Rhodopseudomonas palustris HaA2: one gene and its partners. The protein of the gene in region 3 interacts with the protein of the main gene of each other region in a pairwise test. Links are inferred from orthologs where the notes say so. Each region holds a gene or a part of one and is shown on either strand. Other genes may lie near its edges.

The links.
Region 1: the proteins of dnaQ (region 3) and RPB_RS03405 interact in binary tests that used the Escherichia coli proteins (3 or more experiments, as listed by UniProt). The link is inferred for Rhodopseudomonas palustris HaA2 from one-to-one orthologs.
Region 2: the proteins of dnaQ (region 3) and dnaE interact in binary tests that used the Escherichia coli proteins (3 or more experiments, as listed by UniProt). The link is inferred for Rhodopseudomonas palustris HaA2 from one-to-one orthologs.

What each region holds. Positions count from the first base shown.
Region 1 is NC_007778.1:748,347-755,794, reverse strand. What follows is about bases 1,731-4,598. They hold RPB_RS03405 (DNA polymerase III subunit gamma/tau), read left to right. Parts: upstream 1,731-2,156; coding sequence 2,157-4,040; downstream 4,041-4,598. Other genes in these bases: recR (recombination mediator RecR), read left to right, coding at 4,494-4,598; RPB_RS03400 (YbaB/EbfC family nucleoid-associated protein), read left to right, coding at 4,072-4,392. In the rest of the region: RPB_RS03420 (sugar kinase), read right to left, coding at 1-335; nudC (NAD(+) diphosphatase), read right to left, coding at 332-1,264; RPB_RS03410 (HIT domain-containing protein), read right to left, coding at 1,269-1,685; more of recR, read left to right, coding at 4,599-5,099; RPB_RS03390 (hypothetical protein), read left to right, coding at 5,110-5,544; RPB_RS03385 (AmpG family muropeptide MFS transporter), read right to left, coding at 5,813-7,183; tRNA epoxyqueuosine(34) reductase QueG, read right to left, coding at 7,341-7,448. UniProt on the Escherichia coli protein: Part of the beta sliding clamp loading complex, which hydrolyzes ATP to load the beta clamp onto primed DNA to form the DNA replication pre-initiation complex.
Region 2 is NC_007778.1:2,978,600-2,987,182, forward strand. What follows is about bases 4,581-8,583. They hold dnaE (DNA polymerase III subunit alpha), read left to right. Parts: upstream 4,581-4,927; coding sequence 4,928-8,383; downstream 8,384-8,583. Other genes in these bases: dapA (4-hydroxy-tetrahydrodipicolinate synthase), read left to right, coding at 8,519-8,583. In the rest of the region: RPB_RS13085 (copper resistance CopC/CopD family protein), read left to right, coding at 1-80; proS (proline--tRNA ligase), read left to right, coding at 222-1,541; RPB_RS13095 (lipoprotein-releasing ABC transporter permease subunit), read left to right, coding at 1,598-2,878; RPB_RS13100 (ABC transporter ATP-binding protein), read left to right, coding at 2,886-3,584; RPB_RS13105 (DUF3551 domain-containing protein), read right to left, coding at 3,864-4,115; RPB_RS24160 (DUF3551 domain-containing protein), read right to left, coding at 4,142-4,402. UniProt on the Escherichia coli protein: DNA polymerase III is a complex, multichain enzyme responsible for most of the replicative synthesis in bacteria. This DNA polymerase also exhibits 3' to 5' exonuclease activity. The alpha chain is the DNA polymerase catalytic subunit.
Region 3 is NC_007778.1:439,156-446,700, reverse strand. What follows is about bases 1,949-4,913. They hold dnaQ (DNA polymerase III subunit epsilon), read right to left. Parts: upstream 3,797-4,913; coding sequence 3,101-3,796; downstream 1,949-3,100. Other genes in these bases: RPB_RS02010 (Maf family protein), read right to left, coding at 4,458-4,913; coaE (dephospho-CoA kinase), read right to left, coding at 3,828-4,427; secB (protein-export chaperone SecB), read left to right, coding at 2,488-2,964; RPB_RS02030 (Tim44/TimA family putative adaptor protein), read right to left, coding at 1,949-2,027. Also shown: RPB_RS02035 (MltA domain-containing protein), read right to left, coding at 1-1,282; more of RPB_RS02030, read right to left, coding at 1,320-1,948; more of RPB_RS02010, read right to left, coding at 4,914-5,066; RPB_RS02005 (pyruvate, water dikinase regulatory protein), read right to left, coding at 5,063-5,902; protoporphyrinogen oxidase HemJ, read left to right, coding at 6,354-6,794; transcription termination factor Rho, read left to right, coding at 7,070-7,545. UniProt on the Escherichia coli protein: DNA polymerase III is a complex, multichain enzyme responsible for most of the replicative synthesis in bacteria. The epsilon subunit contain the editing function and is a proofreading 3'-5' exonuclease.

The DNA of each region.
Region 1 (7,448 bases), 310 kb from region 3 along the record:
CCGGTCGGATCGACCATCACGGCGGAAATCGGCGTCACCAGCCCCGGCATGTGGATCAGGCCGGTGGTCGCGATGCCTTCCTCGCCGAGCTTGTCGAAGATGAAGCGCCCCGCGATTTCGCTCGCGTCGCCCATCGGGCCGCACATCGTCGCGGTGCCGCCGAGCCTCGCGATGCCTATCCCGGCATTGAGCGCATTGCCGCCGCAGATCTCTTCATAAGCACTGGCGGGGATCTTGTTGCCGCGGCCCGGCACCGCCTCGATCCGGAAGGTGAGGTCGCGGACCGGAATGCCGACGCAGAGAATCCGCGGCTTGGGCTTTGCGGTGTTCGTCATGATGTCTGCTCCAGCCAGCGGCCGACCAGATGATGCGCGATCGCGAACGGGTGCGGCCCGACCAGGCCGTCCGGATGCTGGCGATTGAGCATCGCGGCGGCCTCGTCGCGCGAGAACCAGCGCGCATCTTCGAGTTCGGTGAAATCGATGGTGATGTCTTCCGTCGTGGCGATCGCCGTACAACCGATCATCAGCGAGGATGGGTACGGCCACGGCTGCGTCATGTAGTAGCGCACCTCGGAACAGCGGATGCCGGATTCCTCAAAAATCTCGCGACGCACCGCATCCTCGATCGTCTCCGCCGCCTCGACGAAGCCGGCGAGGCACGAATACATCCCGGCCGGAAACGGCTTCTGCCGGCCGAGCAGGCATTTGTCGCCGGACGTCACCAGCATGATCACCACCGGGTCGGTGCGCGGAAAATGCTCGGCCTTGCAGTTCGGGCAGTCGCGCTTCCAGCCGCCCTGCGTCATCGCCGTGCGGGTGCCGCAATTGGCGCAATAGCCGTGGCGCTGGTGCCAGCTGACCATCGATTTCGCCATCGCGATCGCCGACAGCTGTTCCGGCGGCAGGATGCCCTGCATCGCCATGCCGCGCAGCTCGGCGATGCCGGCGTCGCTGCGCGTCATCAGCGTCTCGACTGCCGTAGCGCCGATGCCCATGCCGAACACCGCCGCGCCGTCGCGCAGGCCGAGGAAGATCGTGCCGGGATTGGCGCCGAGCGACAGCGCCTCCTTGATCGACAGCAGCGCGCGCGGGCCGCCGTCCTCGTGCTTCACCACCAGCGAATCGCGATGCACCACATAGGCGCGGGTGTCGCTTTTGTCCTCCATTGCCATCAGCTTGGAATCGTCGCGGCGCAGATGCGCGGCGCGGTCGAGGATGTTGCTGACGAAGGCCGGCTGGCCGAGCGGAAAGGCGCTGCTCATCGGCTCAGCCCAGCCAGATCTTGCGCCGCAGCGCGCTGATGAAGTGCTGCACTTCCTCGGCGTCGTGCGGCAGCGCCGGCACCACGCCCCACACCGGGCGCGGCCAGGCGGCGTCGTTGGCGCGTCGCGCGATCACATGGACATGCAGCTGCGGCACCACATTGCCGAGGGCGGCGATGTTCAGCTTGTCGCATTTGGTGATGTCCTTGAGCGCGCGGCCGACCCGGGAGATTTCCGTCATCAACTGCGCCTGCGCGACCTCGTCGAGGTCGGTGATCTCGACTGCGCCGGCGCGGCGCGGCACCAGCAGCAGCCACGGATAATTCGCGTCCTTGATCACCAGCACGCGGCTGAGCGGCAGATCGCCGATGTTGATGGTGTCTTTTTCGAGCTGAGGACTGAGCGACCAATCGGCGGGCATGTCGGTTCCATCGGCCCGTTGGCAAAAGCGGGCTCTTGCGTGGTTGCGGGTACGGGCCCCGCCTCTCCATAGCAACTCGGTCGATGGCACGAAAGCGGCGGCGCGATGCTGAATTCCTCGCCGCCTCCGGAACGTTGGGGGCTCGCCCTGTCCGAAGGTCCAAGACGCGGCGCGGCCGCTTGCATTCGGGCGGTTTTGGCTCCAAATAGGGACCGGGAGATTGGCGGTGGACGAGCCACTCGCCAACCGGGTCAGGTCCGGAAGGAAGCAGCCCTAACGAGGTCCGGATCGGGTCGCTCGTCAGTCTCCTACTCGTTTTTCCGGCCGTTGCGCGCCGGTCGATCCACGGTGGCGTATCCGGCCGACCCTTCAGTGCCGGTGTCGGACGGGTGTCGGGCCGGGTCCCCGCCGGACAGCCTCCGTCCCGTTCCGCAATGCGGCCCCGAGAGAGAACACATTGCGGAACGCCCGATGACCGACGCAGGCCCTCCCGCGACCCCTTCGGACGATTCGGATCGGACCGGCCTCGCGCCGACTGCAGGCGCCTCGGGTGGCGCTCCGGCCGGCGCCTATCGGGTGCTGGCGCGTAAGTATCGTCCCAACAGCTTCGAAGACCTGATCGGCCAGGAAGCGGTGGTGCGCACCGTCTCCAACGCGTTCGATACCGGGCGGATTCCGCAGGCCTGGATCCTCACCGGCGTCCGCGGCGTCGGCAAGACCACCACGGCGCGCATCCTGGCGCGGGCGCTGAATTACGAGCTGCCGGACGGTTCGGTGAAGGGGCCGACCATCCACATGCCGGTGCACGGCGTGCACTGCAAGGCGATCATGGAAAGCCGGCACATGGACGTGCTGGAGATGGACGCCGCCTCGCATACCGGGGTCGACGACGTCCGCCAGATCAACGACAGCGTGCGCTACGCCCCGGCCAGCGCGCGCTACAAGGTCTACATCATCGACGAAGTCCACATGCTGTCGACGGCGGCGTTCAACGCTTTCCTGAAGACGCTGGAGGAACCGCCGGAGCACGCCAAATTCGTGTTCGCCACCACCGAGATCCGCAAGGTGCCGGTGACGGTGCTGTCGCGCTGCCAGCGTTTCGATCTGCGCCGCGTCGAGGCCGACGTGCTGATGAAGCACCTCGGCGGTATAGCCGAGAAAGAAGGCGTCGAGGTCGAGGCCGAAGCGCTCGGCATCATCGCCCGCGCCGCCGAAGGCTCGGTGCGCGATTCGCTGTCGCTGTTCGATCAGGCGATCGCCCATGCGGCCGGTCTGGTGCGCGCCGATCAGGTCCGGCAGATGCTCGGCCTCGCCGATCGTACCCGGGTGATCGAGCTGTTCGATGCGCTGGCGCGCGGCGACATCGCCGCCGCCTTCGCGGAATTCCGCGATCAATACGACACCGGCGCCGATCCGGTGGTGGTGCTGAGCGATCTCGCCGAATTCGTGAACTTCGTGACGCGGGTCAAGATCGTGCCGGCGACCGCCGACAATGTGGCGTTCGGCGAGACCGAGCGGCTGCGCGGGCGCGAATTTGCGACCCGGCTGTCGATGCGGGTGCTGTCGCGGATGTGGCAGATGCTGCTCAAGGGCATCGCCGAAGTGCAAGGCGCGACGCGCCCCGCCGCAGCCGCCGAAATGGTGCTGGTGCGGATTGCGTACGCGGCCGATCTGCCGACGCCGGATGAAGCGATCCGGATGATCGAGCAAGGTGGCGGCGGCGGCGGTTCGCTGCCGTCCGGCGGCAGTGCGCCGCGTGACGCGCCGTCGGCTCCGCCCTCCGCTCCACCCTCCGCAATGGCATCAGCTCCGCCAAATTACGCTACGCCGGCCGCAATGGCGCCGCGCGGTGGCGCGACGATGAGCCAGCCGTCGATGGCGCGGCCGCAGCCCGCCGCGGCTCCGCAGCCGACCCCCGCGGCGCTGACGATCACAAGTTTCCCGCAGCTCGTCGCGCTCGCGTCGGAAAAGCGCGATGTGATGACCCGGATGGCGCTGGAAGCCGATGTTCGGCTGGTGCGGATCGAGGACGGCCGGCTCGAACTGGCGCTGGAGCGCACCGCGTCGCGCAGCCTGATCGGCGAGCTCGGCCGCAAGCTCGAACAATGGACCGGGCGGCGCTGGACCGTGATCGTGTCGAACGAGCCGGGCCAGCCGACGCTGCGCTCACAGAACGAGGCGCAGAAGAACGAGCGCGAGCGCGCCGCGGAGAGCGATCCGCGGGTGCAGGAGGTGCTGGCGCGGTTTCCCGGCGCCAAGGTGATCGAGGTGCGGCGGCTCGCCACCGAGCCGGCCCAGACCGATGCTGGTATCGAAGGCGCCGTCGATCCGGTCGACGACGACGACGATTCTTGAGAATTCTGGCTCTTTCGAGAAGGAACAGATCATGGCTGATTTCCTCGGCATGATGAAACAGGCGGCGCAGCTGCAGTCGAAGATGAAGGCGATGCAGGCGGAGCTCGATCAGATCGAGGTCGAAGGCCTGTCCGGCGGCGGCCTGGTCAAGATCCGGATGAGCGCCAAGATGGAAGTGCGCGGCGTTTCGATCGACCCGTCGCTGCTGAAGGCGGACGAAGGCGAGGTGCTGGAGGATCTGCTGGTCGCGGCGCTCGCCGACGCGCATCGCAAGGCGGAAGCGGCGATGCAGGAGAAGATGCAGGCGCTGACCGGCGGGCTCGGCCTGCCGCCCGGCCTCGGGCTGGGCTAGTCTTCCAGAAATACCGATTCGCAATTTCTCGCCGGCGGGCCGGCGGGCGTCTCCCAACGCCTGCCGTCGCTCTGATTCACCGAAACGGATAAGCTGTCCCGATGGCCATTGCGGTCGCAGGCCCCGAGATCGAACGTCTGATCCAGCTTTTGGCGCGGCTGCCGGGGCTCGGCCCGCGCTCGGCGCGGCGCGCCGCGCTGCATCTGATCAAGAAGCGCGACGCGCTGATGACGCCGCTCGCCTCGGCGCTGCAGGTCGCGATCGACAAGATCGAGGTGTGCAAGACCTGCGGCAACATCGATACGCAGAATCCCTGCACGGTGTGCACCGATCCGCGCCGCGATCCGTCGATCATCGTGGTGGTCGCCGACGTCGCCGATCTGTGGGCGCTCGAACGCGCTTCCGCCACCAATGGCCGCTATCACGTGCTCGGCGCGACGCTGTCGCCGCTCGACGGCGTCGGCCCCGACGATCTGACCATCGACGCGCTGGTGGCGCGGGCCCATGATCCCGCGGTCGGCGAGATCATTTTGGCGCTCAACGCCACGGTCGACGGCCAGACCACGGCGCACTACGTCACCGACCTGCTGCAGGACGCGAACGTCAAGGTGACACGGCTGGCCCACGGCGTCCCGGTCGGCGGCGAACTCGACTATCTCGACGAAGGCACGCTGTCGGCCGCGATGCGGCAGCGGACCCTGTTCTGAACCACCGGAAATGGACCTGATGATCGAACGACTGCTGAAATCCTCGCTGATTGTCGCCGCGCTGATGGTGCTCCCGGTCCCGCCAGCGCTTGCGCAGGCCGCCGAAAGTCAGGCGGCGCTGCCGAAGCCGAAGGCGATGAAGGTGGGCGACGTGCTCAGCGGCGAACTCACCGCGATGCGCTCGCGCGCCAGGGCCAAGGGCAAGAAGGTGCCGGTGTATCAGCTCGTCAGCGAGCCGCGCCGGCTGCCGCCGCCGTCCGGCCTGTGCAATCTCGAGAACGGGCCGGAAACCTTCCAGATCGTGCCGGCCAGCGACGCCCAGGCGGCGCAGCTCAAATCGCATCTCGGCAAGAACGTGGCGCTGAAGGTCGAATCCGTCGCCTGCGCCGAGGAGGCCGGGCAGTACAGCGAGGCCGTGGTGACGAAGTGGAGCCTGGTGAACTAAGCAGTTCTGCTTTTGATGGGATCAGCGCTCGCGATCCAGTTGCCGCCGTCATCCTGAGGTGCCCGCTGGGCCGCGCTGTGCGCGGCGCGGCGGGCCTCGAAGGATGAGCCGCAGGGACCTCGGGGCCGCATCCTTCGAGGCGCGCTACGCGCGCACCTCAGGATGACGATCCTGCACTCGAGAAGGCCGCATTGCTTCGCGGAGCCTGTCATCGGGCGGCGCGAAGCGCCGACCCGTTGGCTCGCAATGACGCTTTGCGAAATCCCCCTCACACCTTGACCGGCCCCAGAGCCGCGAAATGACCGCGGCGTTGCAGCCACAGCAGGAGCACCAGGCTGGGCGCGGCCACCGCGACGCTGATGATGAAGAACGCCGGCCAGCCGGTCGCCTGCGCCACATAGCCGGCGCCGGCCGACAAGTACGTCCGCCCCACCGCCGACAGCGCCGTCAGCAGCGCATATTGCGTGGCGGTGTGCAGCGGGTTCTGGCACAGCGCCGACAGGTACGCGACGAAGATCACCGTGCCGATCGCGCCGGTGAAATTCTCGACCGAAATCGCCAGCGCCAGCGCCCATTGGTTGACGCCGACTGTCGCCAGCCAGGCGAATGCCAGATTCGACAGCGCCTGCAGCACCGCGCCGATCCACAGGCTCGTCACCAGCGAATAGCGCCGCGCCACGTAACCGCCGGCGAAACCGCCGATCAGCGTGGCGGCGAGGCCGACGCCTTTCACAATCGCGGCGTAGTCATTGCGCGAAAAGCCGAGATCGATCACGAACGGCGCCGTCATGGTGCCGGAGAACGCGTCGGTGAATTTGAACAGCACCACGAAAGCCAGCACCGCCAGCGCATCGGTGCGGCCGAGAAATTCCGAGAATGCGCCGATAGCCGCCCGCGTCACCCGGGTGAATGCGGTTTCGCCGCTGGTGGCGGCTTCGGCGCGGCGCGACTGTTCGGGCTCGGTCGCGAGCAGTGCCGTGACCGTGCCGATCAGCACCATGGCGGCCATCGTCACATAGCCCCACATCCAGGCGTCGGCGCGCGCGAGGCCGGTGCCCTCATAGGCGCTGACCAGGAACAGCACGCCTGCGGTGGAGATCAGCATGCCGATGCGATACGCCGCCACATAGGACGCCATGCCGGCCGCCTGCTCGTTCTCCGGCAGACTCTCGACGCGGAACGCATCGACCACGATGTCCTGCGTCGCCGAGGCGGCTGCGACCAGCAATGCACCGATCGCGACGAACAGCGGCGCATGCGCCGGGTCGGTCAGCGCCAGCAGCAGGATCGCGACAATCAGCAGCAGTTGCGTCGCGACCAGCCAACCGCGGCGGCGGCCGAACCATCGCGACAGCAGCGGCACGTGCAACGCATCGACCACCGGCGCCCAGATGAATTTCAGCGTGTAGGGCGTGCCGACCAGCGCGAACAACCCGATGGTGCCGAGATCGACGCCGGATTCGCGCATCCACACCAGCAGCGTCGAGCCCGACAGCGCCAGCGGCAGCCCGGACGAGAAGCCGAGAAACAGCACGATCAGCACCCGCGGCTGCAGATACACCGTCATCGCCTCGCGCCAGCCCGGCGCGGGCTCGTGGTTCGGTGCGGCGGAAGCGGAGGTCGGGGGATTGGAGGTCATACCGGGTCGTAGCAGATTCGACCAAGGCCCGGCATCAGAGACCGTCGGCGCCGGCTTGACCGGGCGTTGCGGTCCTCACCACGCTGATCGTGACGCACGACGGCCTGCCGGGAGAGTTGCCGACCGAACAATCGACGCTCGGGATCCTGCGTCACCTTCATGCGCGCGGGACGGTGTCGGAAGAGGTTGCGGCATCTGGCGCGGCATCGGCATCGGCCCACTCCGCCCGCACGCTGTCGTCCGCCTCGGCGCCGAGCCACCGTTC
Region 2 (8,583 bases), 2.5 Mb from region 3 along the record:
GGCGCTGGTCGCTGACGCTCGGCATCCTGATCTCGGATTTCGACAAAGTGACCATCGCGGCGCCGGTTGTGATCCGGTAATCGCGGATGCCGGCGCCGACCGCAAAGTGGCGTAGATTCCGGCAGTTTTCGCAAAGTTGGGCGGCCGCGCCCTTGTGTTTTGCCGCCCGATCCGGTTTCACTGGCGCAAACCTGCTTCCCCCTGATTCTTGAGCAAATCCCATGCGTTTGTCGCGATTCTTTCTGCCGATCCTGAAGGAAAACCCGAAGGAAGCCGAGATCGTCTCGCATCGGCTGATGCTGCGCGCCGGGATGCTGCGGCAGGAGGCCGCCGGCATCTATGCCTGGCTGCCGCTCGGCCATCGGGTGCTGAAGAAGATCGAGCAGATCGTGCGAGAGGAGCAGAACCGCGCCGGCGCGATCGAGCTGTTGATGCCGACGCTGCAACTCGCCGATCTGTGGCGCGAGAGCGGCCGCTACGACGCCTATGGTCCGGAGATGCTGCGGATCAGCGACCGCCACAAGCGCGAGCTGCTGTACGGGCCGACCAACGAGGAAATGATCACCGAGATCTTCCGCGCCTATGTGAAGTCGTACAAGAGCCTGCCGCTCAACCTCTATCACATCCAGTGGAAGTTCCGCGACGAGCAGCGTCCGCGCTTCGGCGTGATGCGCGGCCGCGAGTTCCTGATGAAGGACGCCTATTCGTTCGACGTCGATGAAGCCGCCGCGCGCAAGTCGTACAACCGGATGTTCGTCGCTTACTTGCGGACCTTCGCGCGGATGGGGCTGAAGGCGATCCCGATGCGCGCCGAGACCGGACCGATCGGCGGCGACCTCAGCCACGAGTTCATCGTGCTGGCCGAGACCGGCGAGTCCGGCGTGTATTGCGACCGCGACGTGCTGAGCCTGCCGGTGCCGGACGAGACCGTCGATTATGACGGAGATCTGACGCCGATCATCAAGCAATGGACATCGGTCTACGCCGCGACCGAGGACGTCCACGACGCCGTGCGCTACGAGAGCGAAGTGCCGGAAGCCAACCGGCTGCACACCCGCGGCATCGAGGTCGGCCAGATCTTCTATTTCGGCACCAAATATTCCGACTCGATGAAGGCCAATGTCGCCGGTCCCGACGGCACCGATGCGCCGATCCACGGCGGCTCCTACGGCGTCGGCGTGTCGCGCCTCGTCGGCGCGATCATCGAGGCGTGCCACGACGACAACGGCATCATCTGGCCGGAGGAGGTGGCGCCGTTCCGGGTCGCAATCCTGAACCTCAAGCAGGGTGACGCCGCGACCGATGCGGCCTGCGAACAGCTCTACAAGGAGCTCGCCGCCAAGGGCGTCGACGTGCTGTACGACGACACCGATCAGCGCGCCGGCGCGAAATTCGCGACTGCGGATCTGATCGGAATTCCGTGGCAGGTGCTGGTCGGGCCGAAGGGCCTCGCCGACGGCAAGATCGAACTGAAGCGGCGCAGTGACGGCTCGCGCGAGAATATCGCGCTGGCGGAGACGGTCGCACGGCTCGCGCCGTAAGATTTATCCACTGGCGGCTCGGCTGAAATTAGCCCGAATCGTGTGAAATTCGGAGCATGGATCACAGCATGACTGAGCCAGTTCGAACTCCTCCTTTTGCGCCATTCGAATGGCTCCTGTCCGGGCGCTACCTCCGCGCGCGCCGCCGTGAGGGGTTCATCTCGGTGATCGCCGGGTTCTCGTTTCTCGGCATCATGCTCGGCGTCGCGACGCTGATCATCGTGATGGCGGTGATGAACGGCTTCCGCAAGGAACTGCTCGACAAGATCCTCGGCCTCAACGGCCATCTGCTGGTGCAGCCGCTGGAAAGCCCGCTGACCGACTGGAAAGAGGTCGCCGATCGCATCAGCGGCGTGGCGGGCATCAAGCTCGCGGCGCCGGTGATCGACGGCCAGGCGCTGGCGTCGTCGCCGTTCAATGCCTCCGGCGTGCTGGTGCGCGGCATCCGCGCCGACGACCTCAACAATCTGTCGTCGATCGCCAATCACATCAAGCAGGGCACGCTCGACGGCTTCGACGAAGGGCAGGGCGTCGCGATCGGGCGCAGGCTCGCCGATCAATTGTCGCTGCACGCCGGCGACAGCGTCACGCTGGTGGCGCCGCGCGGCGCGGTGACGCCGATGGGCACCACGCCGCGGATCAAGCCGTACAAGATCGCCGCCGTGTTCGAGATCGGCATGTCGGAATACGACTCGACCTTCGTGTTCATGCCGCTGAAGGAGGCGCAGGCCTATTTCAACCGCAATAACGACGTCACCGCGATCGAGGTCTACACCACCAATCCGGACAGGATCGACGCCTTCCGCAAGAGCGTCACCGAGGCCGCAGGCCGGCCGGTGTTCCTGGTCGATTGGCGGCAGCGCAATTCGACCTTCTTCAACGCGCTGCAGGTCGAGCGCAACGTGATGTTCCTGATCCTGACGCTGATCGTGCTGGTGGCGGCGCTCAACATCGTCTCCGGCCTGATCATGCTGGTGAAGGACAAGGGCAGCGATATCGCCATCCTGCGCACCATGGGGGCGACGCAAGGATCGATCATGCGGGTGTTCCTGATCACCGGCGCTGCGATCGGCGTGGTCGGCACGCTGACCGGCTTCGTCGTCGGGCTGGTGATCTGCCTGAACATCGAATCGATCCGGCAATTCCTGTCCTGGGTGACCAATACCGAGCTGTTTTCGCCGGAGCTGTACTTCCTGTCGAAGCTGCCGGCCGAGGTCGATTTCGCCGAGACCAGCGCGGTGGTGATCATGGCGCTGACGCTGTCCTTCCTGGCGACGCTATATCCGTCGTGGCGCGCGGCGCGGCTCGATCCCGTCGACGCGCTCCGCTATGAGTGAGGCCGCAATGGAGCAGGACGCAGAAGACATCCCGGTCGTCTACCTTCACGACATCAAGCGGCAATACACGCAGGGCGAAGCCACGCTGACGATCCTCGACGGCGCCAAGCTGGCGCTGTGGGCGGGGCAGTCGGTGGCGCTGGTGGCGCCGTCGGGCTCCGGCAAATCGACGCTGCTGCACATCGCCGGCCTGCTGGAGCATCCCGACGAGGGCGAGGTCTATGTCGGCGGCGCCGCGACCTCGGCGCTGACCGACGCCGAGCGCACCCAGATCCGCCGCACCGACATCGGCTTCGTCTACCAGTCGCACCGGCTGCTGCCGGAATTCACCGCGCTGGAAAACGTGATGATGCCGCAGATGATCCGCGGCCTGAAGCGCAGCGAGACCGTCAGCCGCGCCAAGGAGATCCTGGCTTATCTCGGACTCGCCGATCGCATCACCCATCGCCCCGCCGAACTGTCCGGCGGCGAGCAGCAGCGTGTCGCCATTGCGCGCGCCGTCGCGAATGCCCCCCGCGTCCTGTTCGCCGACGAGCCGACCGGCAATCTCGACCCGCACACCGCCGATCACGTCTTCCAGGCGCTGATGCAATTGGTGCGGGCGACCCGCGTGGCGATGCTGATCGCCACCCACAACATGGAGCTGGCCGGCCGGATGGATCGCCGGGTGTCGCTCGAAAACGGCGTGGTCGTCGAACTGGAATAGGCGCGGCGGCGGCAGTTCGTCATTCCGGGGCGCTCGCGTGAGCGAGCGAACCCGGAATCTGAAACGAGCACCGCAAGCTTCACGACTCCTCCTTCGTCATCACCCGCGAATGCGGGTGATCCAGTATTCCAGAGCGGCTGTTGCTCAAGGGCAGACGCTCCGGATTACTGGGTCGCCCGGTCAAAAGCCGGGCGATGACGCTGGGACGTGGGGGCGGACACAGCAGGGCGATCGGGCGCGCGGCACTCCGGTCCCTCGGTCACGCTATGCCCCGGCACCTCAGTGCCGGCGGCGTTGCTTGCGCAGCTTCTTCTTCGCGGGCTGCGGCGCGGTGTACCACGGGTTTTCGATACATTCGGCGGCGCGGCCGGAGGCGGACATCCGGCATTGCGGGATCGACGTGTAGCTGCACTCGTCGTACCAGTCGCGGTAGTTGTGATAGACCCGCAGGCAGACAGGATAGTCGCGAGCCTCCGCGATCCCGGTCAACCCCAGCAGGGTCAGCACCCCGACCAGCAGTGTCTTGCGCATTGTCGTCTCCTCGGTCGCGCGCCCGGTCAGCGCGTGCGCTGCCGCCGCGCCGGGCCGGCGGGCGGTTGATACCATGGGTTTGTGACGCATTGCCCGGCGATGCCCTGGGCGGCCGGCTGGCATTGCTCGATCGAGACATAGCGGCACTGGTCGAACCGCACCGGACCGTAGATCCGCAGGCAGACCGGATAGTTGTCGTAAGGGGCTTGGGTTTGCGCCACGGCCGCCGAGGGCAGGGCTAAGGGCGACGCCAGGGCAGCCAGTAGAACCGCAGACAGGACGCGCATCGAAATCTCCGAAATGAGGGGCCGATCCAGCCGAAGCCCGGCACCCAGGCGGCTGTAGACTCATCGCTCATCCGGTGCGCCCGCGACTATTTTACGTCAAAGCGGCGGACAGCCGAAGGGTCATGGCTGAATAACGGGGATGTCGACGTTTTGTTAACGCTTCCCGAACGCCCCGATGCGGGTACCTTGACGTCAGAACAAAATGAGAACAATGTTCTGCGTATGTTCACGTGGTCAGGGAGCGGACGATGTTGAAGATCTTCATTCAGGAAGCTGCGGCGTTGACGTCGATTGCGCTGTTCATCAGCATGGTGGCGGTGTGGGCCCAGGTGCTGCCGCAGCTCTGAGCCGGCGGAAAGCGAAGCTGCAGAGCGAGGCGGCAACAGCGGGGATAAGGGTGCGCGGCTGGCTTGCGCGGCCGTGGCGGGCGGATCACCATTCCGGCCGAGTCGGCTGCGCTCAGCGCGCCGGCTGAGCACCTTCTCACCGCACGCCATTCACGCCCGATCGAAAGCCGCACCGCCGATGAGCCAAGCCGGATTCGTCCATCTGCACGTTCACTCGGCCTATTCGCTGCTGAAAGGCTCGATGAAGATCGCGCGGCTGGCGGACCTCGCCAAGGCCGACCACCAGCCGGCGCTGGCGCTGACCGACACCGACAACATGTTCGGTGCGCTGGAATTCTCCGATAAGCTCGCGGGCAGCGGCATTCAGCCGATCGTCGGCCTCGAACTCGGCATCGACTTCGGCGACCAGGATCCGACCTCACGCAACGCGGCGCTGGCGGCGCCGGCGCGGGTGGTGCTGCTGGCGACGCGCGAGCGCGGCTACCGCAGCCTGATGCGGCTGAACTCGCGGGCCTTCCTCGAAACCCCGGTGAACCAGCCGCCGCACATCAAGTTCGACTGGCTGGATGGCGAGACCGACGACGTGATCGCGCTGACCGGCGGGCCGGAGGGGCCGATCTCGCTGGCGATGCTGACCGACCCGGCGCTCGGCCGGCTGCGCTGCGAGCGGCTGGCGCAGGCGTTCGGCGACCGGCTCTATGTCGAGCTGCAGCGCCACAACACCGATGTCGAACGGCGCGCCGAAGCCGGCCTGATCGACATCGCCTACGACATGGGGCTGCCGCTGGTCGCGACCAACGAGCCGCATTTCGCCACCGCCGACGATTTCGAGGCCCACGACGCGCTGCTGTGCATCGCCTCCGGCAAGCTGATCGCCGAGACCGATCGCGTCCAGCTCACGCCCGACCACCGCTTCAAGACCCGCGCCGAAATGGCGGTGCTGTTCGCCGATTTGCCGGAGGCGCTGGCCTCGACGGTCGAGATCGCGCAGCGCTGCGCCTATCGGCCGCTGACCCGCAAGCCGATCCTGCCGCTGTTCACCGTCGGCGCCAGCGTCAACGACGCCGAGGAGGCGGCCGCCGCGGAAGCGGCCGAGCTGCGTCGCCAGGCCGAGCAGGGGCTCGCGGACCGCATGCGCGTCCACGGCCTGTCGCAGGGCATGACCGAAGAGGACTACCAGAAGCGCCTCGCCTTCGAACTCGACGTCATCACCCGGATGAAATACGCCGGCTACTTCCTGATCGTGTCGGACTTCATCAAATGGGCCAAGGCCCACGGCATCCCGGTCGGGCCGGGCCGCGGCTCCGGTGCCGGCTCGCTGGTGGCGTATTCGCTGACCATCACCGACCTCGATCCGATCCGCTTCGGTCTGCTGTTCGAGCGCTTCCTCAATCCGGAACGCGTCTCGATGCCGGACTTCGACATCGATTTCTGCCAGGACCGCCGCGGCGAAGTGATCGAATACGTCCAGCACCGTTACGGCCGCGACCAGGTCGCGCAGATCATCACCTTCGGCACGCTGCAGGCGCGCGGCGTGCTGCGCGACGTCGGCCGCGTGCTGCAGATGCCGTACGGCCAGGTCGACAAGCTGACCAAGCTGGTGCCGCAGAACCCGGCCGCACCCGTGTCGCTGAAGCAGGCGATCGAAAGCGAGCCGAAGCTTCAGGCGTTTCGCGACGAGGACCCGGTCGTCGCCCGCGCCTTCGACATCGCGCAGAAGCTCGAGGGCCTGACCCGGCACGCCTCGACCCACGCCGCCGGCATCGTGATCGGCGATCGGCCGCTGTCCGATCTGGTGCCGATGTATCGCGATCCGAAATCAGACATGCCGGTCACCCAGTTCAACATGAAATGGGTCGAGCCGGCGGGGCTGGTGAAGTTCGACTTCCTCGGCCTCAAGACGCTGACGGTGCTCGACGTCGCGGTGAAGCTCTTGAAGCAGCGCGACATCCATATCGATCTGGCGACGCTGGGAATCGAGGACCCGGTCAGCTATCAGATGCTGGCGCGCGGCGACGTGGTCGGCGTGTTCCAGGTTGAAAGCCAGGGCATGCGGCGTGCGCTGGTGGACATGCGCCCCGACCGCTTCGAGGACATCATCGCGCTGGTCGCGCTGTATCGCCCGGGCCCGATGGCGAACATTCCGACCTATTGCGCCCGCAAACACGGCGACGAGGAGTCGGAATATCTGCATCCGATGCTGGAGCCGATCCTGAAGGAGACCTTCGGCGTCATCATCTACCAGGAACAGGTGATGCAGATCGCCCAGGTGATGGCCGGCTATTCGCTCGGCGAAGCCGACCTGCTGCGCCGCGCGATGGGCAAGAAGATCCGCGCCGAGATGGAGAAGCAGCGTGCCATCTTCGTCGAGGGCGCGACCAAGAACGGTGTGCCGAAGGACTCCGCCGACACCATCTTCGATCTGTTGGCGAAATTCGCCGACTACGGCTTCAACAAGAGCCACGCCGCCGCCTATGCGCTGGTGTCCTATCACACCGCCTACATGAAGGCGCATTATCCGGTCGAATTCATCGCGGCGTCGATGACGCTCGACCTCAACAACACCGACAAGCTGTCGGAATTCCGCGCCGAGGCGCAGCGGCTCGGCATCAAGGTCGAGGCGCCGTCGGTCAATCGCTCCGGCCCGACCTTCGAGGTCGGCGCCAACACCATCTACTACGCGCTCGCCGGCCTGAAAGGCGTCGGCCTGCAGGCGGTGCAGATGATCGTCGAGGCGCGCGGCGACAAGCCGTTCGCCTCGCTCGCGGATTTCGCAGCGCGGGTCAATCCGCGCGCGATCAACAAGCGGGTGATCGAAAGCCTCGCGGCCGCCGGCGCGTTCGATTGTCTCGACAGTAATCGCGCGCGGGTGTTCGCCGGCGCCGACGCGATCATCGCCGCCTGCCAGCGCAGCCACGAGGCCGCGACCTCAGGCCAGAACGACATGTTCGGCGGGCTCGCCGACGCGCCGCAGGTGGTGCTGCCGCAGATCGAGCCGTGGCTGCCGGCGGAGCGGCTGCGGCGCGAATACGACGCGATCGGCTTCTTCCTGTCCGGCCACCCGCTCGACGATTACGCCACCGCGCTGAAGCGGCTGCGGGTGCAGTCCTGGGCGGAATTCTGCAAGGCGGTGAAATCCGGCGCCACCGCCGGCAAGGTCGCCGCCACCGTGGTGTCGCGGATGGAGCGGCGCACCAAGACCGGCAACAAGATGGGCATCATGGGCCTGTCCGACCCGACCGGGCATTTCGAGGCGGTGCTGTTCTCCGAGGGGCTCGCGCAATATCGCGACGTGCTGGAGCCGGGCGCCGCGGTGCTGCTGCAACTCGGCGCCGAACTGCAGGGCGAGGACGTTCGCGCCCGCGTGCTGCACGCCGAGCCGCTCGACGCCGCCGCCGCCAAGACCCAGAAGGGGCTGCGGATCTTCCTGCGCGACACCAAGCCGCTCGATTCGATCACGAAGCGGCTGCAGCCGCCGGAATCGAAGGTCTCGGGGGGCAATATCGCGCTGGTGCTGAGGCTCGATCCGCACACCGAGGTCGAATTCGAGTTGCCGGGCCGGTTTCAGGTTTCGCCGCAGATCGCCGGCGCGATCAAGGCGGTCACCGGCGTGGAACTGGTCGAGACGCTGTAAGGCCGGGTCGTCCGGCGCTGCGGCGACTTCCAGAGCGCGATGGCCCTGAACAGCCTGTCGCCTGTCGCGGGCCTTTCGCGGCCGCGCGGCACCCGTTATGAAAGGTTCACAGGGACTGCGCGTCAGGAGAACAGTATGGCAGCCAAGACGAATTTCCGGGGGTCGTTCACCGCCTTGGTCACGCCTTTCAAGGATGGTGC
Region 3 (7,545 bases):
GCGGTTCGGGCAGCGGCATGGTGCGGCCGCGCGCGACCGGATCGAGGCTGTTGGGCAGCAGCATCACGAAGCGGATCGGATGCCGCATCCGCCCAGCCACCGCGCCCGCCTCCGCGCCGGCGCCGAAATACAGATCCGCCCGCGCCGGGCCGATGATCGCCGAGCCGGTGTCCTGCGCGATCATCAACCGTCGGAACGGCGTCTTCGCCTCGGGAGCCTCGACCGGCAGTTCGCCGGTGATGAAGAACGGCGTGCCGTAGACGTGCAATCCCTTGTCGACCGCGATCGAGCGACCCGGCGTCAGCGGCACGCCCTGCGCGCCGACCGCCTCGTCGTCGTCTTTCAGCCTGACCTCGCGGAAGAACACGAAGGAGCGGTTGGCCCGCCGCAATTCCTTGGCGCCGTCCGGATTGGCGTCCATCCATTCGCGGATGCGCTGCATCGACATCTGCTCTTTCGGGATGATGCCGCGATCGATCAGGATGCGGCCGACCGGCGTATAGGGATAGCCGTTGTGGGCGTCGTAATTGATGCGCACGAAGCTGCCGTCCTCGAGCCTGACCCGGGCCGAGCCCTGAATCTGCGAGAACAAGAGATCGGTCTGGCTTTTCAGCCAGCAGATTTCCAGCCCGCGACCGGCGATGGCGCCGTCCTCGATCTCGGCGCGATCATAATACGGCACCAGCTTCCGCCGGCCGATCTTACGATACACCGGCCCGCCATTGGGCAGGCCGGCGCCCTGCGAATAGCCGCGCACGAACAGGTTGGACGGCCGCCGATACACCGGCACATTGTAGACGTCGGTCTGCACACGCGATCCGTCGACGATCGGCTCGTAATAGCCGGTGACGAAGCCTGCGTCCTCGCCGACCCGTGAGATCTGCAGCGGCAGGAAATGGCGTTCGAAGAAGCGGCGGGCCTGAGCGGCGTCGGAGATCTCGGCGACACGCGCCGCGCGGCACGGCGCGACCAACGACGACCCGAGCGCCTTGGTATCCGGCATCGGCTTGCGCCGGGCCAGAACCGGCCGGCAGCTGGCCTGAAACGTCTTGAAGGCGGCGAGCTGATCGTCGGAATCCCAGCCGGGGACCTGGTCCCAGCTCACGGGGGCATACTGCCCGCCGGGGATTTCGATCGGCCCGGCCGGCAGCCGATGCCGCTTGTGTGCGGCGGCGTGGTGGGGCTTGGCGTGATGGCCAGAGGAATGATGGCCAGAGGAGTGGTGGTGGCGCGGCCCGGCTTCGACGGCAGCCGGCGCGAACAGCAAGGCGGCGGCAAGCACGCCGCGCGCCCAGGCAGAGCGCGTTGCGCCCCGCGCGCTAGAGCTCGTTTCCGGTGCCAACCAGCTTCCAGTTCGGATCGCGCGAGCTGATATCGCGGGCGAAGGTCCAAACGTCGGTGATATCGGCGACCTTGTCGGGGCTGCCATCGACGACAGCGCCGGCCTTGTCGCGGGTGACCGAGATCATCTGCGACACGAACTTCACGGTGAGCTGGGCGACGTGGTCGCGCACTTCGGCGCCGAGCAGTTCGGCCTTCTCGATCGCGACGAAGCGTGTCTCGGTCTTCAGTTCGTTCTTCTCGCGATCCTTGATCGCCGCCTCGAAGCTCTCATAGACTTCGCTCGACAGCAGGTCCTTCAGCGCGCGGCGGTCGCCATTGGCGAACGCCATCACGATCATCTCGTAAGCGCCCTTGGCGCCCGAGAGGAAATGGTTGGCGTCGAACGACGAATCCTGGGTGAACACCGCATTGAGGCCGTGCTCCAGCGGCGAATCCGGCTCGGCGATGCCCTTCCAGCGATCCGACGGCGGAACGACGTCGGCGCTCGGAGCAATCGGGGACTGGTCGATCACCGAGCCCGGCATCGACACGACATTGGTGTCCTGCTTGCCCGGGATCATGTCCCGCGCCGCGGCGCGGTCGAACGGCGGACGCTCGCTGCCGGTCCGCTGCCCCAAGACGTTGCGCAGACGCAGGAAGATGAACACCGCAAGCGCAAGGAAGATGATGGTGTAGATATCCACGTCGCTTCACTTTCTCATCGGCGCCGGCCTGAAAGGTGCGGTCTGCACCCGCGGCTCGACGGCCCAGAATCACGATGCGGGCCGGCCCTCACATGTAGTGAGGAACCTGTCCCAGCCAATGGCGCGTTTTGGCACAGCCAACCCGGTTGGCAAGCCCCGTCGCGCCGCGGCCGGGCGTTGATGATCCGAATGTAGGCCGTTCGGCGCAACGGGGAAACCGGATCATTGTAAGAAAGTTCATTCCGCCAGCGATTTGGGCAAGATGCGGGTCCGCCCCGGGGGGCGGCGCCGCCCGCGGAATTCGCGGCGACCGCCCGGAGCGCGCAGGCTGCTGCTTCGGTCCACCTTGTGGATGGCCGCGGGCCTATGATAGCCACTCGCCGATACAATCACCCGCCCCTCGCGCGAAGGCCGCCGCATCACCGGCCGGAGCTTCCCGCACGCTTCAGGAGAGATTTCGATGACCAACGGAAACGGCACGCCTCCGGAAGCCGCCGCTCCGCCGCAGCTCAACGTGCTGGCGCAGTACACCAAGGATCTGTCGTTCGAGAACCCGAACGCCCCGGCGTCGCTGGCCCCGCAGCAGAGCCAGCCGGCGATCAACATCCAGATCAATGTCGGCGCCAACAACCTCGCCGAGAACGAGTTCGAGGTGACGCTGTCGATCGAGGGCAAGGCCGAATCCGGCAGCACCGTGCTGTTCAGCTTCGAGCTCGCCTATGCGGGCGTGTTCCGGATCGTCAACGTGCCGCAGGAGAATCTGCACCCGCTGATCATGATCGAATGCCCCCGGCTGCTGTTCCCGTTCGCCCGCGAGATCATCGCCAGCGCGGTCCGCGACGGCGGCTTCCCGCCGCTGATGCTCGACCCGGTCGACTTCGTCGGCCTGTACCGCCAGAACCTCGAGCGCGCCCAGCAGCAGGGCCAGCCGAGCTGATTCTCGGCTCGAACTGAGATCTGAAACGTCGTGATGGCCAGGCTTGTCCCGGCCATTGACGTTTTCAGGGTGGATGCATCGAGACGGGAATGCCCGGGACAAGCCCAGGCGTGTGGGCCGTGGGGATCCGCGCCGCTCAGGCGGCGGCCGTGTATTCGTTCCAGATCGCCTTGTCGCCCATCAGGGCGATGAAAGCGCGGTGGGCCTCGAGGTCCGCATCGGTGACGCGAGGCGTCAGCGCGATCGAACGCTGCCGGCGCGGCGTGTCGCCGCCGGCGCCGCTGCGCTCCGACGGAACTTCCGCCAGAATCAGTTGCGACTGCCGCGCGCCGATCAGATCGATATAGACTTCGGCCAGCAGCTCGGCGTCGAGCAGCGCGCCGTGCTTGGTGCGGCGCGAATTGTCGATCGCATAGCGCGAGCACAGATCGTCGAGCCGGTTCGACACGCCGGGATGCTTGCGCCGCGCCAGCAGCAGCGTATCGACCAGCCGCTCGCGCGGGATCGCCGCCCGCGACAGCCGCGCCAGTTCGGCGTTGATGAAGCCGATGTCGAACGAAGCGTTGTGGATCACCAGCGGCGCATCGCCGATGAAGTCGATGAACGCGTCGGCGACCTGCGCAAAGACCGGCTTGTCGGCCAGAAACTCGCTGGACAGCCCGTGCACCGCGAAGGCCTCGGCCGGCATGTCGCGCTCGGGATTGATGTATTGGTGATAGACCTGCCCGGTTGGCATCCGGTTGTAGATTTCGACACAGCCGATCTCGACCAGCCGGTCGCCGCGCAGCGGATCGAGGCCGGTGGTTTCGGTATCGAGAACGATTTCGCGCATTGCAGAAGGGCCGCCGGTTGTCGCCGGCGAATCACGGCCGCCGGCGAGGCATCCTAGCAGCCGCGTCGAGGATTTCGCGGATCTGCGCGCGCACCGGATCGAGTCCGTGCGAGGTATCCACCACGAAATCCGCGCGCCGGCGCTTTTCGGCGTCGGGCATCTGCCGCGCCAGGATGGCGTCGAGCTTTTCGGGAGTCATGTTCTCACGCGCCAGGATTCGCTCGCGCTGCACCTCGGGCGAGGTGGTGACGACGACGACCGCATCGACCCGCTTCTCGCCGCCGGTTTCGAACAGCAGCGGCACATCGACCACCGCGACCGGTGCGCCGGAGGCCTCGGCGTCGTCGAGGAAGTTCTGGTGATGGCTGCGCAGCATCGGATGCACGATTTGCTCCAGCCGCTTCATCGCATCGGAATCATGCACGACCTTCTCCGACAACAGCGCGCGGTCGACCTTGCCGTCGACCGTGGTGCCTGGAAACGCCGCTTCGATCGCCGGCACCGCTTCGCCTTCGTAGATCTGATGCACGGTGGCGTCGGCGTCGTAGACCGGCACCCCGGCCTCCCCGAACAGCTTCGCGGTGGTGGATTTCCCCATTCCGATCGACCCGGTGAGCCCGAGTACCAGCATTCCGCCCCTCCGCTTTTTGGCCGGCTCTCGTCAGAACGCCAGCAGTTTCTGGCTACGCAGAAAGCCGAGCAAGGGCAACAGCGGCAGGCCCAGAATGGTGAAATGGTCGCCGTGGATGCCGTCGAACAGATGCACGCCGAGACCCTCGACCTGATAGCCGCCGACGCTCGATGTCGCCTTGTCGCCGGCCAGGTCGAGATAGGCGGCGATCTCCTCATCGTTCAACGGCCGCATCGTCATCCGGGCGATCGACACATCGGCGAACAGCGTGACGCCGTTGCGCACCAGGGCGATCGCGGCATGGAGCTCGTGGCGGCGGCCGGCGAGTTCGCGCAATTGCTTTGCCGCCTCATTGCGGTCGGCCGGCTTGTTGAAGCCGCGCGCACCCAGCGCCAGCGTCTGGTCGGCGCCGAGCACCAGGCGGCCGGGGTGATGATTCGAGACGAACGCGGCCTTCTCCTGCGCCAGCAGCGCGGCGATCTCGCCGGGCGCCGACAGGCCGGAAGCTTTGGCGATGCCGCGCTCGTCGATGTCGGCCGGGATCGCGTCGAACGGAATCCCGGCATTGCTCAACAGCGCCTGCCGGGCGCGGCTCTGCGAGGCCAGCACCAGCGGCCCGGGGCCGAGCCACAGCGTCATTCGGACATCCTCTGGCGTTGCCGATCGGCGAGCAGCTTCATGATCGCGGCCGCGGTCTCCTCGATCGACCGACGGGTGACGTCGAGCAGCGACCAGCCGTATTTGGCGCTGAGCTTGCGCGCCAGCAACACCTCGTCGGTGACGGACTGGCGGTCGATATAGGAATCGTTGCCGGCGCCGGCGCCGAGGCTGAGCAGCCGGTTCTGCCGGACCTGGATCAGCCGTTCGGGCGAGGCGTGCAGGCTGACCACCAGCGGCTTCTTCAGGGTTTCGAGCTGATGCGGAATTGGTATCCCGGCGACCAGCGGCACGTTGGCGGTGCGAATGCCGCGATTGGCGAGATAGATCGAGGTCGGCGTCTTCGAGGTGCGCGATACACCGACCAGCACCACATCGGCCTCTTCGAGGCCTTCGACATGCTGGCCGTCGTCGTGCATCATCGAGTAGTTCAGCGCGTCGATGCGCTTGAAATATTCGGCGTTCAAAGTGTGCTGCGCGCCGACCCGGCCGGTGGTGGAGGCGCCGAGATAGGCCTCGAACAATTGCATCACCGGGCCGATGATCGACAGGCTCGGGCTGTTGATCTCCTGGCACTTGGCTTCGAGCCGGGCAACCAGTTCACCCTCCAGCAGGGTGAACAGCACGATGCCGGGCGATTCCTCGATCTCCTGCAGCACGCGGTCGAGCTGCTTCTGGCTGCGCACCAGCGGGTAGACGTGCTCCACCGCATTGACATTGGCGTATTGCGCCGCGACCGCGCGGGACACCGTGATCAAGGTTTCGCCGGTCGAGTCGGACACCAGATGGAGATGAAAATAGCTGCCGTCGGTCAGCATCATGACCCTGTGTATCCTGTGAACAACGGGGCGAAAGCCGCCGGATGGCGGCCCCGCGGCCGGCACGGGCGGGATAACCCGGTTTTTTCTTCACAGGCCTCGGGTGAGGAAATCGTCACGGGATGGTGTCGAGGTTAGCGGGTGAATGTGGATTTGTCTCTTGATAAAGAGACCGGATCACGGCGCGAGCGCCCGTGTTCAAAGGTCCAAGCCGTTTCAGGCAGACATCGCCCTGGGCTGTGCACATGTGGATGGTGCAAGGACAAGCCGCAGCGTCTGTTGCGCCGGCACAATCCCCCGACACTACGACTCAAACCCTAAGAATCTATAAATATTGTTTAGAGGAGTGGAGCTTGCGGAAAACTCCGTGATCGCGCATTCGAGTAACGCGCTGTGCGGGCGGTGCGTTCCAGATCGGCTCTGGAATTCCGCGCGGCCGGTGGGGCGACCGATGATCGACTGGACCGATATCTATCTTTGGGTGAAGACCCTGCACGTCGTCGCGGTGATCTCGTGGATGGCCGGAATGCTCTACATGCCGCGGCTGTTCGTCTACCACTGCAGCGCAGAGATCGGCTCGGTTCAGTCCGAGACCTTCAAGATCATGGAACGCCGGCTGTACAAGGCGATCATGAATCCGGCCATGATGGTCGCCTGGGCCGCCGGCCTGGTGATCGCCTGGGAGCAGAGCTATTTCACCTCCGGCTGGTTTCACGCCAAGCTCGGCGCGGTGGTGCTGATGACGGTGATCCACCTGATGCTGGGGCGCTACGTGCGCGATTTCGCCGCAGACCGGAACACGCGGACACATAAATTCTATCGGGTGATCAACGAGATACCCACGGTTCTGATGATCGCCGCAGTGATCTTTGTGATCGTCAAGCCGTTCTGATGGCGAAAAATCGGGCGATGGCGGGACACTGAACGCCTTGCGTGCGGCCTGACGATTTTCTATAGTTCGGCTGTCCCACCTAAAAGCAGGCGAATGTGGTTGCGATCTGGTTTTGTTTGAACCGGCCGCCGCATCGGGTTTGAAGCCTCTCCGCACCTTCCTTGCTCAAAGACGTCATCGACCCGAAGACCTGCGGCCTCTCTGTATTTTCCAGTCCCCCGCTCTCTTCCGCTGACGAATCCCCTCTCTCGGTTTTATTCCACAGGACCATCCCAATGCGGGAAATGAAACTTTCAGACCTCAAGGCCAAGACGCCGGCCGAGCTCGTCTCGTTCGCCGAAGAGCTGGGGGTCGAGAATGCCAGCACGATGCGCAAGCAGGAGCTGATGTTCGCCTGCCTGAAGCAACTGTCGGCCAAGGAAACCGATATCATCGGTGAAGGCGTCGTCGAGGTTCTGTCCGACGGCTTCGGCTTCCTGCGTTCGCCCGATGCCAACTATTTGCCGGGTCCGGACGACATCTACGTTTCGCCGTCCCAGATCCGCCGTTTTGGCCTGCGCACCGGCGACACCATCGAGGGCCACATCCGCAGTCCGAAGGAAGGCGAACGCTACTTCGCGCTGCTCAAGGTCAATACGCTGAACTTCGAGGACCCCGAGAAGTCCAAGCACAAGGTCAATTTCGACAATCTGACGCCGCTGTTTCCGGACGAGCGCTTCCGGCTCGAGATCGACGATCCGACCCGCAAGGA